Regions from separate parts of the Actinoallomurus acaciae genome, predicted to be linked through region 2. Evidence: riboswitches for the same ligand, from Rfam matches in the RefSeq annotation. Region 2 holds a riboswitch; the other holds the start of a gene.
The links. Region 2 has a riboswitch for glycine ahead of gcvT (glycine cleavage system aminomethyltransferase GcvT). Riboswitches for the same ligand answer to the same signal wherever they lie in the genome.
Positions count from the first base shown of each region.

Region 1 (6,665 bases), on a different contig from region 2:
CATCCCAGCGAATTCTGGCCCTCAACACCGCGATCTGGCACAACTGGCTCATCGGCGCACCCATCAAACGATCACTGACCGCCTACGACCACTAACCACCAGCCCACACATTTCCCATCAACGATCTAGCGTCTGACCGGCCTGAGCGCCCGGGGTGGATGCCGTCCCGGGCGCCCGTACGGCTCAGGACTCGAAGGCCTCCGGCGGCGGGCAGGCGCAGACGAGGTTGCGGTCGCCGTAGGCCTGGTCGATGCGGCGCACCGGCGGCCAGTACTTGTTCTCCCGCAGCGACGGGAGCGGGAAGGCCGCCTCCTCGCGGGTGTAGGAGTGCTTCCAGTGGGTGGTCAGCAGCGAGGCCGCCGTGTGCGGGGCGTTCTTGAGCGGGTTGTCGTCGGCGTCGTAGTCGCCGGAGGCCACCCGCTCGATCTCCCGCCGGATCTCGATCAACGCGTCGCAGAAGCGGTCGAGTTCGGCGCGGTCCTCGCTCTCGGTCGGCTCGACCATCAGCGTGCCCGCCACCGGGAAGGCGAGGGTCGGGGCGTGGATGCCGTAGTCGATGAGCCGCTTGGCGACGTCCTCGGCGGTGACCTTGGTCTCCTTGGTGATCTTCCGGATGTCGATGATGCACTCGTGGGCGACGAGGCCGCCCCGGCCGGTGAAGAGCACCGGGTAGTGGCCGTCGAGCCGCTTGGCGACGTAGTTGGCGGCCAGCACCGCCACCTCGGTCGCCTCGCGCAGCCCGTCGGCGCCCATCATCGCGATGTAGGTCCACGAGATCGGCAGGATGCCCGCCGAGCCCCACGGGGCCGCCGAGATCGGACCGCTGCCCGTCTCCGGACCGGCCTCGGGCCGCAGCGGGTGGTTGGGCAGGAACGGCACGAGGTGCTCGCGCACGCCCACCGGGCCGACGCCCGGCCCCCCGCCGCCGTGCGGGATGCAGAAGGTCTTGTGGAGGTTCAGGTGCGACACGTCGGCGCCGAACTCCCCGAGGCGCGCCAGCCCGACGAGGGCGTTGAGGTTGGCGCCGTCGACGTAGACCTGGCCGCCCGCCTCGTGCACGCTCTCGCAGACCTCGGTGATCGTCTCCTCGTAGATGCCGTGCGTCGAGGGGTACGTCACCATGATCGCGGCGAGGTCGTCGCGGTACTTGTCGATCTTGGCGTGCAGGTCGTCGAGGTCGATGTCGCCGCTGTCGGTGCTCTTCACCACGACCACCCGCATCCCGGCCATCACCGCGCTGGCGGCGTTCGTGCCGTGCGCCGAGGACGGGATCAGGCAGACGTTCCGGTGGCTCTCGCCGCGTGAGGCGTGGTAACCGTGCACGGCGAGCAGGCCGGCCAGCTCCCCCTGCGAGCCGGCGTTGGGCTGCACCGACACCTTGGCGTACCCGGTGATCTCGGCCAGCCACGACTCGAGCTCGCCGATCAGATCGACGTACCCCCGCGCCTGCTCCAGCGGGGCGAACGGGTGGATCTGCGCGAACTCCGGCCAGGTGATCGGCTCCATCTCGGCCGTGGCGTTCAGCTTCATCGTGCAGGAGCCGAGCGGGATCATGGAGCGGTCCAGCGCGATGTCCTTGTCCTGGAGGCGGCGCAGGTAACGCAGCATCGCCGTCTCCGACCGGTGCGCGTGGAACACCGGGTGGGTGAGGAACCCGCTCTCGCGGCGCAGCTCCGGCGGGATCGCCTCGTGCCGGAAGAGGCCGAGGCGCTCCTCCTTCAGCCCGAACGCCCGCCACACGGCGGCGACGTGCTCCTGGGTGGTCGTCTCGTCGCAGGCGATGCCGACGTGGTCGTCGTCGACGAGACGGAGGTTGACGCCACCCTCCAGCGCGGCGTTCACGACCGCGCGTGCGCGGCCCGGAACACGTGCGAGGACGGTGTCGAAGAAGGCGTCGTGCACGACCTCGACGCCCAGGGCGCCCAGGCCGCCGCGCAGCAGGGTCGCGCGCTCGTGGACCCGCTCGGCGATGCCCGTCAGGCCCTCGGGGCCGTGGTAGACGGCGTACATGCTCGCCATCACGGCGAGCAGCACCTGGGCGGTGCAGATGTTGCTGGTGGCCTTCTCGCGGCGGATGTGCTGCTCACGGGTCTGCAGCGCGAGCCGGTACGCCTGACCGCCGTCGGCGTCGAGCGAGACGCCGACGAGCCGTCCGGGAAGCTGGCGCTGGATGCCGTCGCGCACCGACATGTAGCCGGCGTGCGGGCCGCCGAAGCCGTACGGCACGCCGAAGCGCTGCGTGGTGCCGACCGCGATGTCGGCGCCGGACTCCCCCGGCGGCCGGAGCAGCGTCAGGGCGAGCAGGTCGGCGGCGACCACGACCTGGGCACCGCGTCCGTGCGCCGCCTCGGTGAGGGGCGACAGGTCGCGTACCGCGCCGCTCGCGCCCGGGTACTGCAGCAGCACGCCGAAGAAGTCGCCCTCCGGCAGTCCCGCGGACGTGTCGGCGACGACGACCTCGATGCCCAGCGGCACCGCCCGGGTGCGGATCACCTCGGCGGTCTGCGGCAGGACGTCGGCGTCGACGAGGAAGGCGTCGCCGCTCCCCCGCGGCGCGACGCGGTGCGCCAGCGTCATCGCCTCGGCGGCGGCGGTGCCCTCGTCCAGCAGCGAGGCGTTCGCGACCGGCAGCCCGGTCAGGTCGCTCACCATCGTCTGGAAGTTCAGCAGCGCCTCGAGCCGCCCCTGGGAGATCTCCGGCTGGTACGGCGTGTAGGCGGTGTACCAGCCGGGGTTCTCCAGGACGTTGCGCAGGATCACGCCCGGGGTGATCGTGCCGTGGTAGCCGAGACCGATCATCGAGGTGAGGACCTGGTTGCGGGCGGCCAGCTCACGCAGCCGCGCCAGCGCCTCCACCTCGCTGAGCGCGGGCGGCAGGTCGAGCGGGCGGTCGGTGCGGATCCGGGCGGGCACGGCCGCGTCCACGAGCGCGCCGACACCGTCGTACCCGGCGGCCTCGGCCATCGAGGCGCGTTCGGCCGGTGAGGGTCCGATGTGGCGGGCGGCGAACGGAACCTCGGTCATGGGCCTTTCGGAGGGTGTGACCACCCGGGCCGTGTCTTCGATTCCGTCGCTGCGCTCGGTCATGGCAAGCCTCCAGGCGGGTCGGGGCGCGAGCACCACCGGGCATGCCCGATGGTGGGTCTCCCCCTCTGTCACCTGAACCTGAGAGCTTCACCGCGGCGAGCGCGGCTTGCACCTTCGGTGAGGATCGGCGGCCGGCGGTGCGGCCTCCGGGTCCCGCTTTCCAGAGGTGCCTCGCCCGTGCGGTCCTTTTGCCTGAGAGGTTCCGGGGAGGTTTGCTCCTTCGGCGCCCCTGCGCTGGCTGCACCGGGGTCTCTCCCGCACGGGTTCGACGGCGATCTCCACCCTACCGGAGGCTTATTGCCACGACGTTAAGCGCGGGCCGTTCCGACCGTAAAGGTCAGCGGTTCAGGGTGCGGAAGCGGCGGACGGTCAACGGGACGAAGATCACGAGTAGCACGCCGGACCAGATCAGCGTCGCCGCGACCGGGTGCCGCAGCGGCAGGGCGGCGTGCGCCGTGACGACGCCCGGGTTGCCGAAGAGGCCGCGGCAGGCGGCGACCATCGCGCTGACCGGGTTCCAGTCGGAGATCGCCCGCAGCCAGTCCGGCATGCCCGCCGTCGGCACGAAGGAGTTCGACAGCATCGACACCGGGAAGATCAGGGGGACCATCTGGTCGGCGGTCTCCTCGTTCTTCACCAGCAGGCCGCAGAGCACCCCGGCCCACGAGAGCGCGTACCGCAGGAAGATGAGCAGGCCGAAGGCCGCGAGCGCCCGCGGCAACCCCTCATGGATCCGCCAGCCGACGGCCAGCCCGCAGCCGATCATGATGACCATGCCGGCGAGGCCGACGATAATGTCGCCGCCGACCTGGCCGAACGGCACCGCCGACCGGGCCATCGGCATCGAGCGGAACCGGTCCATGACCCCTTTGGAGGCGTCGGTGGCCACCGCGACCATCGTGGTCATGAAGCTGGTCATCGTGGTCATCGCGAACAGGCCGGGCATGAGGTACTCCCGGTAGTTGCCGCCGCCGGGGACCTTGATCGCGCTGCCGAAGACGTAGCCGAACAGCACGATCAGGATCGCGGGGAAGACCAGCGCGCCGACCAGCTCCCCGGGCTGGGACTTGAGCTGGACGAGGTTGCGCCACACCAGGGTGACGCCGTCGGTGAGGGTCCAGCGGAGCCGGACCAGGCGGCCGGTCGGCGCGGTGGGGGCGTGGAGGGCCATCAGACGCTCACCTTCTCTTCGGTCTCTTCGGGCCTGCCGGTCAGGCGGAGGAACACCTCATCGAGGGTGGGGCGCCTCAGCGCGACGTCCTCGACCCCGACGCCGGCGCGGTCCAGCTCCCGCACGACGGCGGGCAGGGTGACGGAGCCCGCGGAGACGGGGACGCTCACCCGGCGGGACTCCGGGTCGGCGTCCGGCTCGCCGATCCGGGAGAGCACGGCGACGGCGTCGCCTAGCACGTCGGTGCCGGACACGACGACGTCGACGCGGCTGCCGATCTCGGCCTTCAGCTCGTCCGGCGTGCCCGACGCGATCACCCGCCCCTGGTCGACGACCGCGACCCGGTCGGCGAGCTGGTCGGCCTCGTCGAGGTACTGCGTGGTCAGCAGCACGGTCGTGCCGTCGGCGACCAGCTCGCGGATGGTCTCCCAGATCTCGCCGCGGCTGCGCGGGTCCAGCCCGGTCGTCGGCTCGTCCAGGAAGAGCACCGGCGGCGCGGTGATCAGGCTGGAGATCAGGTCGATCCGGCGGCGCATGCCGCCGGAGTAGGTCTTGACGTAGCGGTCCCCCGCGTCCGCGAGGCCGAACCGCTCCAGCAGCTCGTCCGCGCGCCGCCGGGCGGCCTTCGGCGACAGGTGGTACAGGCGGCCGAACAGCCGCAGGTTGTCCCGCCCGCTGAGCTTCTCGTCCATCGAGGCGTGCTGGCCGGCCAGGCCGATGCGGTAGCGCACCTCGTCCGCGTCGCGGACCACGTCGTACCCGGCGACCCGCGCCTGCCCGGCGTCGGGCAGCGTGAGCGTCGACAGGATCCGCACGGTCGTGGTCTTGCCCGCACCGTTCGGGCCGAGCAGGCCGAAGACGGCGCCCTTCGGCACCTCCAGGTCGACCCCGCGCAGCGCCTCCGTCCGGCCGAACCGCTTGCGCAGCCCCTCGGCCCAGACGGCCGACTCCGAACTCGTCATCTCAGGTTCCCTCATCTTGATTGCGTACGGCGTACTCTGTGTGTGTACAACGTACGCTCAACTGCGTACGTTGTACAAGCCGCTACGTTGTACTCGTGGGAGGGCGGAATTGACTGACGCGAAGGACTCCGCGTACGACCAGCGGCTCGAGGGTTTCCGCAAGGCCGTCACGGAGTTCGAGACCCAGCGGGCCGAGGGCCGTCTCAAGCCGACGCTCTGGGAGCGTCTCGAAGGCTCCACCCGCGGTCCGCGCCCGGCCCTGACGCATCAGCAGATCGCCGTCGCCGCCGTCGAGATCGCCGACGCCGAGGGGCTGAGCGCCGTGTCCATGCGGCGCCTCGCCGAACGCCTGGGCGTCGCCACCATGGGCCTGTACCGCTACGTCACCGGCAAGGACGAGATCTATGAGCTGATGCTCGACACGGTCGCGGCCGAGGTCATCCTGCCCGACGGAGACTGGCGCGAGGTCGCCGACGCGTACGCCCGCCAGTACCGCGGGCTCAGCCTGCGTCACCCGTGGACGATCCAGGCCCACGCCCGTGTCCCGGCCACGCTGTCCCCCAACAACGCGACGCTCATCGAACAGGCGCTCACCTCCGTCGAGGGCCTCGGCCTCGACGTCGACGCGATGATGGCGGTGTTCGGCACGGTGAACTCCTTCACGCGCGGCGCCGTCTCCGCCGAGATCGCCCAGCGGGAGGTCCTGGAGCGCAACGACTGGAAGTCCGACGACGACGCGCGGATGGCGTTCCTGCCGTGGGTGCGGTGGATGCTGGAGTCGGGCCGCTTCCCCGCGCTGAGCCGCTACATCATCGACGGATCGAACGAGGACGACGCCGAGTGGCAGTTCGAGTTCGGCCTCAAGTGCGTACTCGATGGCATCGCCGCCCGGCTCGGCATCTGACGCCCCGCCGTACGAACGCGGACGAACCCACGCAGGGGGACATCCCGCCGATAACCGAGCTGCCGGGCTGGGAAGATTCACCTCGTGCCCGCTAACGAATCCCCCGACCGGCCGCACGACGGTGACATGCTGACGCGGCCACGCGGCGAAGTCCCGAGCGGCGCGGCGACCGACCCCCTGGTCGAGGAGCCCTCGCTGCCGGCCCGTATCCGCCGGACCGCCGACGCCTTCCGGTTCCTGGTGTCCGTCGGCGTCATCGGGCTGATCCTCGGGCTCGCCCACGTGGCCCGCCAGACGACCACCGGTCTGTCCTCCGACATCACGCACGGCACCGAGCAGGCGCCGCATCTGATCCTCACCCTGGCCGGGCTCGCCTCCGGCATCGTCGTGCTCGCCGTGCCGGTCGCGTTCGGCGTCGAGCGCGTCATCCACCGCGACGGCCTGCGCATCGCGATCGGCGTGCTCGCCGCGGTCCTGGCTCTCGGCGTGTCGCTGGCGGTGGACTCCTGGGTCACCGCCGCAGGCATGCGCGACCTCGCGT
Region 1 is NZ_JBHLZP010000411.1:64-6,728, forward strand. It holds gene gcvP (aminomethyl-transferring glycine dehydrogenase) at 184-3,024, opposite strand; glycine riboswitch at 3,143-3,257, opposite strand; glycine riboswitch at 3,258-3,355, opposite strand; gene ACFFNX_RS36635 (ABC transporter permease) at 3,425-4,258, opposite strand; gene ACFFNX_RS36640 (ATP-binding cassette domain-containing protein) at 4,258-5,220, opposite strand; gene ACFFNX_RS36645 (TetR/AcrR family transcriptional regulator) at 5,330-6,124, shown strand; partial or broken gene ACFFNX_RS36650 (TIGR00374 family protein) at 6,209-6,665, shown strand, end outside.
Region 1: linked by a shared signal. The riboswitch ahead of gcvP (aminomethyl-transferring glycine dehydrogenase) and the one ahead of gcvT (glycine cleavage system aminomethyltransferase GcvT) in region 2 are both predicted to bind glycine.

Region 2 (6,665 bases):
GCACCACGCGTACGGACGCGGTCTTCTCCAGCAGACCGTCCGAAGAGAGCGAACGCGCGAAGCGGTGCGCCGCCACCATCGGCCCGCCCGTGTGCGAGCTGGACGGGCCGATACCGACCTTGAACAGGTCGAACACGCTGATCGCCATGACTACTCGACCACGACGCCGCGAGCCTCCATGGCCTGCTGATAGAGACGCCCGGCGCGGTAGCTGGAACGCACGAGCGGCCCGGACATGACGCCGGCGAAACCGATCTCCTCGGCCTCGGCCTTCAGCTCGACGAACTCCTCCGGCTTGACCCAGCGCTCGACCGGGTGGTGGCGGGGGGTGGGCCGGAGGTACTGCGTGATGGTGAGCAGCTCGCAGCCCGCGTCGTACAGGTCGCGCATGGCCTGCGTGATCTCCTCGCGGGTCTCGCCCATGCCGAGGATGAGGTTGGACTTGGTGACCAGCCCGTCCTCGCGCGCCCGGGTCAGGACCGACAGCGACCGCTCGTACCGGAAGGCCGGCCGGATCCGCTTGAAGATCCGCGGCACCGTCTCCAGGTTGTGCGCGAGCACCTCGGGCCGTGCGGAGAACACCTCGGCGAGCTGCGACGGCACGGCGTTGAAGTCCGGGATGAGCAGCTCGACGCCGCAGCCGGGCAGCGCGGAGTGGATCTGCCGCACGGTCTCGGCGTACAGCCACGCGCCGCCGTCCGGCAGGTCGTCGCGGGCGACGCCGGTGATCGTGGCGTACCGCAGGCCCATCCGCTCGACCGACTCGGCGACGCGCCGGGGCTCGTCCGGGTCGTACGCGGCGGGCTTGCCGGTGTCGATCTGGCAGAAGTCACACCGGCGCGTGCACTGGTCGCCGCCGATGAGGAAGGTGGCCTCGCGGTCCTCCCAGCACTCGTAGATGTTCGGGCAGCCCGCCTCCTGGCAGACGGTGTGCAGGCCCTCGCTGCGCACCAGGTCGGTCAGCTCGCGGTACTGCGGCCCCATCTTCAGCTTGGTCTTGATCCACGGCGGCTTGCGCTCGATCGGGGTCGCGGCGTTGCGCGCCTCGACGCGGAGCAGCTTGCGGCCCTCAGGGGCGATAGTCATCAGCACATCTCACAAACTGGGGTAGAGCGGATGCTGTTCGGCCAGGGCACGCACCCGGGCCGAAAGCGCCGCGGCGTCGAACGACGGCTGCAGCGCGAGTGCGATGATGTCGGCGACCTCGGCGAAGTCGGCCTCCTGGAAGCCGCGGGTGGCCAGCGCGGGCGTGCCGATCCGCAGCCCGGAGGTCACCATCGGCGGACGCGGGTCGTTCGGCACGGCGTTGCGGTTGACGGTGATGCCGATGTCGTGCAGGCGGTCCTCGGCGTCGCGGCCGGTCAGCTCGGAGTCGACCAGGTCGACCAGGACCAGGTGCACGTCGGTGCCGCCGGTCAGCACCTTCACGCCCGCCTTGGCGGCGTCCTCGCGCGTCAGCCGCGCGGCCAGGGCGCGCGCGCCCTCGACCGTACGGCGCTGGCGCTCGGCGAACTCCTCGGATGCGGCGATCTTCAGGGCCACGGCCTTGGCGGCGATCACGTGCTCCAGCGGCCCGCCCTGCGTGCCCGGGAACACCGCGGAGTTGATCTTCTTGGCGAACTCCTCGCGGCACAGGATGAGGCCGCCGCGCGGCCCGCAGAGGGTCTTGTGCGTCGTGCTCGTGACGACGTCGGCGTGCGGCACCGGCGAGGGGTGCAGCCCGGCGGCGACCAGACCGGCGAAGTGCGCCATGTCAACCATGAACAGCGCGCCCGTCTCGTCGGCGATGCGGCGGAACGCGGGGAAGTCGAGCTGCCGCGGGTACGCCGACCAGCCGGCGACGATCATCTTCGGCCGGTGCTCGCGTGCCAGCCGGGCGACCTCGTCCATGTCGACCAGGCCGTCCTCGCCCACGTGGTAGGCGGCGACGTTGAACATCTTGCCGGAGTAGTTGATCTTCATGCCGTGGGTCAGGTGCCCGCCGTGGGCGAGGTCCAGACCCAGGATCGTGTCGCCCGGCTGGAGCAGCGCGAAGTACACCGCGATGTTGGCCTGCGCGCCCGAGTGGGGCTGCACGTTCGCGTGGTCGGCGCCGAACAGGGCCTTGGCGCGGTCGATCGCGAGCTGCTCGGTGACGTCGACGTACTCACAGCCGCCGTAGTAGCGGCGGCCCGGGTAACCCTCGGCGTACTTGTTCGTCATCACCGAGCCCTGGGCCTCGAGCACGCCCACGGGGGCGAAGTTCTCCGAGGCGATCATCTCCAGGGTCGACTGCTGGCGGCGCAACTCCTCGGCGATGGCCGAGGCCACCTCCGGGTCGACCTCGGCGAGAGGGGCGTTGGACAGGTTCATCTCACGCCTCCTCGATCAGCTTGGAGTAGGCCGGGGCGTCGAGCAGGTCGGGGCTGTCACCATCAGTGCGGATCTTGAGCAGCCAGCCCTCGCCGTACGGGTCGGCATTGATCACCGCCGGGTCCTCCTCGACCGCACCGTTCACCGCCACGACCTCTCCCGTCACCGGCGCGTAGATGTCACTCACCGACTTGGTCGACTCCGCCTCGCCACAGGGCTCTCCGGCCTCCACCGTCGCGCCCTCCTGGGGCAACGAGACGTACACGATGTCACCGAGGGCTTCGGCGGCGTAGGCGGTGATCCCCACAGTCACAACACCGTCGGACGGCTCGGTAATCCACTCGTGCTCTTCGGTGTAGGAAAGGGTCTCGGGAACGCTGCTCACGGGGTCCTCCTATAGAAAGGCAGGGCGACCTTGTCGACCGGCTCATGTTTGCCGCGGATGTCCACCGCGAGATCGGGGTCTTCGGCGTGGACCGCGTCGATATAGCCCATGGCGATGGGCTTGCCCAGTGTCGGGGATGGCGCGCCGCTGGTCACGACTCCGCACGGCGTGCCGTCTGATCCCACGATGGCGTACCCGTGCCGGGGCACCCGCCGCCCTCTGGCGACGAGCCCGACGAGGGTGCGCTTCGGCGTCTCGTCGGCGATCGCGGCCAGCGCGGCACGCCCGACGAAGTCGCCCTTCTCGAACTTGACGGTACGGCCCAGTCCCGCGTCGAACGGCGTCGTCTCGGCGGTCAGCTCGTTGCCGTACAGCGGCATCCCGGCCTCCAGGCGCAGCGTGTCGCGTGCGGACAGCCCGCAGGGCCGCAGGTCGTCGCCGCCGGCCTCGGTCAGCGCGCCCCAGACCGCCACGGCGTCGCCGGCGGAGACGAACAGCTCGAAGCCGTCCTCGCCCGTGTAGCCGGTGCGGGCGATCAGGGCGTCGACGCCGGACACCGCGCCGGGCAGGATCGCGTAGTACTTCAGGTCGCCGAGCGCGGCGTCGGTGAGCTTGGCCAGGATCTCGTGGGCCTTCGGCCCCTGGATCGCGACGAGCGCGTACGCGTCGGAGCGGTCGTGGACGGCGGCCTCGGCGAACTTCTCGCACCGCGCGACCAACTCGGAGCGTACGGTGGCGGCGTTCGCGGCGTTGGCCACGACCAGGTAGGTCTCGGCCGCCAGCCGGTAGACGATCAGGTCGTCCAGGACGCCGCCCTCGGCAGCACAGATCATCGTGTAGCGCGCCCGGCCCACGGCGAGCACCGACAGGTGCCCGATGAGGGAGTGGTCGAGCGCCGCTCCGGCCTGCGGGCCGGTCACGAAGATCTCTCCCATGTGGGACAGGTCGAACAGTCCGGCGCTGGTCCGGACCGCCTGGTGCTCGGCCGTCTCGCTGCCATAGCGCAACGGCATGAGATATCCGGCGAACTCGGTGAGGGTGGCGCCGAGGCCCTCGTGGACCTCGTGGAGTGGTGTCTTCTTGGTGTCCGGAGCGGACATCGCGGCAGGCTCCTTATCGCGCGGGCGATCCGGGGGTCATATCGTCCCACTGGTTCGCTTGCGGTCTCGGCGCCTCCCCCTCTGTCATCGGCGCCTGAGAGCTTCGCCCCGGGGGGGCTTGCACCTTCGGCGGGAGCATCGCTCCGCTTTCCAGAGGTCGCCTACTCCGCGCGGTCTTCGTCGCCTGAGAGGTTCCGGGGAGGAGTTGCTCCTTCGGCGGCCCGGACTGGCGGCCCGGGCGCTCTCCCGCGTGGGATCAACGGCTGCCGCCAGGCTAGCAGCGCCCGTCGCGCGACGACAGCCCGCATCCCGCCCACCTGGGCGGTCGGCCGTGAAGATCATGCTCGCCTCCGCTCAGGTCGATGACGCGACGCTCATCGATGGCCACGGTGGCCGCGGCGACGATCGTGCTGGGCGCCGGCGGCCGGCACGCGGGACCATGGGGACCCCGGACGCCGCCGCGGCACGGCTGCTGAACCAGGCCGCCGTGGTGGCCGAGGCCGAACCGGGCATCCATCCGCGGGCCCACCAGTACGTTCGCGTCGACACCGTGTCCCGGCAGGTGGAGTTCCCGGAGAACAACGCGGAGTTGCGGGCGCCCGGCTACGTGCGGGTACACGACCAGTGGCGGGAGCGCGCGGACGGCAGGGGATACAACCTCCTACGCCTCGCCGCGGAGTTGCCCGGAGCCCGGGTGATCCCACACGCCTCGAACTCCCTCGGCCGATCCGGAAAGGCGGTCGAGTTCACCAGCCGGAACGATCCCTTCGACGAATCGCGGACCTCGCAGCTGATCTTCGATGCGCGGTCCCTGCGGTACCCCGGGTCGGACACGGTCCTGACCAAGGCCCGCTCCGGTCTTCCTGCCGGCACCGTGATCGACGCGACCTCGGTCGTGAAGATCAGCGTCGCCGGCAAGCTCCCCCGCGTGCGGCGCGGTACCGTACGCCCGTCCTGCTGACGGGCTCACCGTACGAAGGTCGCATCGGGATACCGCGGCGACGGCCGGTCCAGCAGGCCGTCGTCGTCACGACCGCGCAGCCACCGGTCGAAGAAGGCCGCCAGGTACGCCCGCTGCTCGGCGACCGCTCGCGAGGAGTCGATCCAGCCGGTGTCCGCGTCCGTCTTGAGCTGCGGCGCCAGCGACTCCAGGTCGGTGTAGGTGTGGTGTGCCGAGCCGCGCAGGTGCAGGTCGCGCTTCCACCCGGTGCTGTGGTCCCACAGCGCCTCCCACGACCGTACGGTGTGGTGGTCGCTCGCCTGGCTGCCCATCAGCAGGAACGGCCGTCGCAGGCCGCTCTCGGCGAGCGGCGACAGGCCGGGCCCGCCGTCGTTCTGGTCGAACCCGACCGTGCCGTCGAGGTCCGCGGCGGCTCGGACGCGCGGGTCGTCGTGCAGGGTCTGCAGGGCGGTGAAGCCGCCGGCCGACTGGCCGGCCATGCCGATCCGCGCGGTGTCGACGGCGGCGCCCAGCCCGTCCGGCAACGTCGTCAGCCGGTCGAGCACGAACCGCGTGTCGGCGACCCGGACGCTCATGACCTTCTTCAGCGTGGCGATCAGGTCGCCGTCCAGGGGCAGCTTGAACGGCTCGACCCGGCCGCCGGGGAACTCCACCTCCGACGCGTCGTAGGTGTGGTCGATCGTGACGACGACGTAGCCGCGTGAGGCGAGGTCCTCGGCGAAGGTGGTGCCGAGCGTGCGCGGGTCGCCCAGGCCGGGGGAGTACAGCACGACCGGGTGGCGGCCGGCCGCCACGGGCGCGCCCTGGTGGGAGTGGGTCATCGTGGCGCCCCAGTCGGCCGTTCCGGGCTTGAGCCCCAGGCCCTGGTGCACGGGGGTGCCGAGCGAGGCGTCGAAGTGCTCGGCCGCGGCCGGGGTCATCTGCGGCGCGAGCGGGTACGCGGCGGCGTCGCGCGCCGGGTAGAAGACGCTGACCATCAGCTCCCGGTACGCCTGCGCGGGCACCCACGGGTCGTGCCGCGACCCGTCGACCAGGCGCAGCGCGACCGTACCGACGTCGTCCGGGCCGCTGGGCGGCGGCAGCGTGAGCCGCGCCGCCTTCGTGGACGCCGCCGCGTGGACGTTCGGCCGCAGAGGCAAGGTCGAGGAGACGGTCCGCCCGGCCGTCCCGCGAGCGGCCGTGGCGAGCCCGCCCGCCAGGAGACCGCCGATGAGACGGGAACCGCGCATGAGAGGACCTCCGGTGTCGTGGGGATGGCCTTCATGCTGGCCGGCCGGGCGCGGCGGCGGAATCGTGCCACCACGCCGGTCGTGGGTTCGGCTTTTCCGAACCGTTCCCGAGGACCGGGCGAGAGTCGTGGGGGTCGGCCGACGCCCCTGACGGTGCCGGGCGTCGTGGTTCCCCGCGTCCGGGCCCGGGCCGCAGGACGCCGACATCACCGGCGCTCACCTGCGGTCGGCGCTCGCGACCCTCACCCGGCGACGGGCGCGGGGACCGAGGCGGCCGCCACCAGCGCGGAGAAGATCTCCACCTCCGCGTCGGCCTCCGGGTGCCACTGGACGCCGACCGTGAACGGGTGCCCGTCCAGCTCGGCGGCCTCGATCAGGCCGTCTCCGGCCCACGCGCAGGCCGTGAGGCCCCGGCCGAGCCGGTCGATCGCCTGGTGGTGCAGGCTCGGGACGTCCAGAGTCGTACGGTTCAGCGCGCGGGCCAGGGCGCAACGCGGGTGCAGGTGCACGTCGTGCCGGACGAAGACGCCTTCGCCGCCCGTGTGCCCCTCGTGGCCGACGACGTCCGGCACGTGCTGGTGCAGCGTGCCGCCGAGGGCCACGTTCATGAGCTGGAGGCCGCGGCAGATGCCGAGGAT
Region 2 is NZ_JBHLZP010000019.1:14,414-21,078, forward strand. It holds gene ACFFNX_RS04715 (L-serine ammonia-lyase) at 1-148, opposite strand, end outside; gene lipA (lipoyl synthase) at 151-1,086, opposite strand; gene glyA (serine hydroxymethyltransferase) at 1,096-2,352, opposite strand; gene gcvH (glycine cleavage system protein GcvH) at 2,354-2,737, opposite strand; gene gcvT (glycine cleavage system aminomethyltransferase GcvT) at 2,734-3,837, opposite strand; glycine riboswitch at 3,916-3,994, opposite strand; glycine riboswitch at 3,999-4,096, opposite strand; gene ACFFNX_RS04740 (hypothetical protein) at 4,169-4,798, shown strand; gene ACFFNX_RS04745 (alpha/beta hydrolase family protein) at 4,804-6,027, opposite strand; gene ACFFNX_RS04750 (gamma-glutamyl-gamma-aminobutyrate hydrolase family protein) at 6,270-6,665, opposite strand, start outside.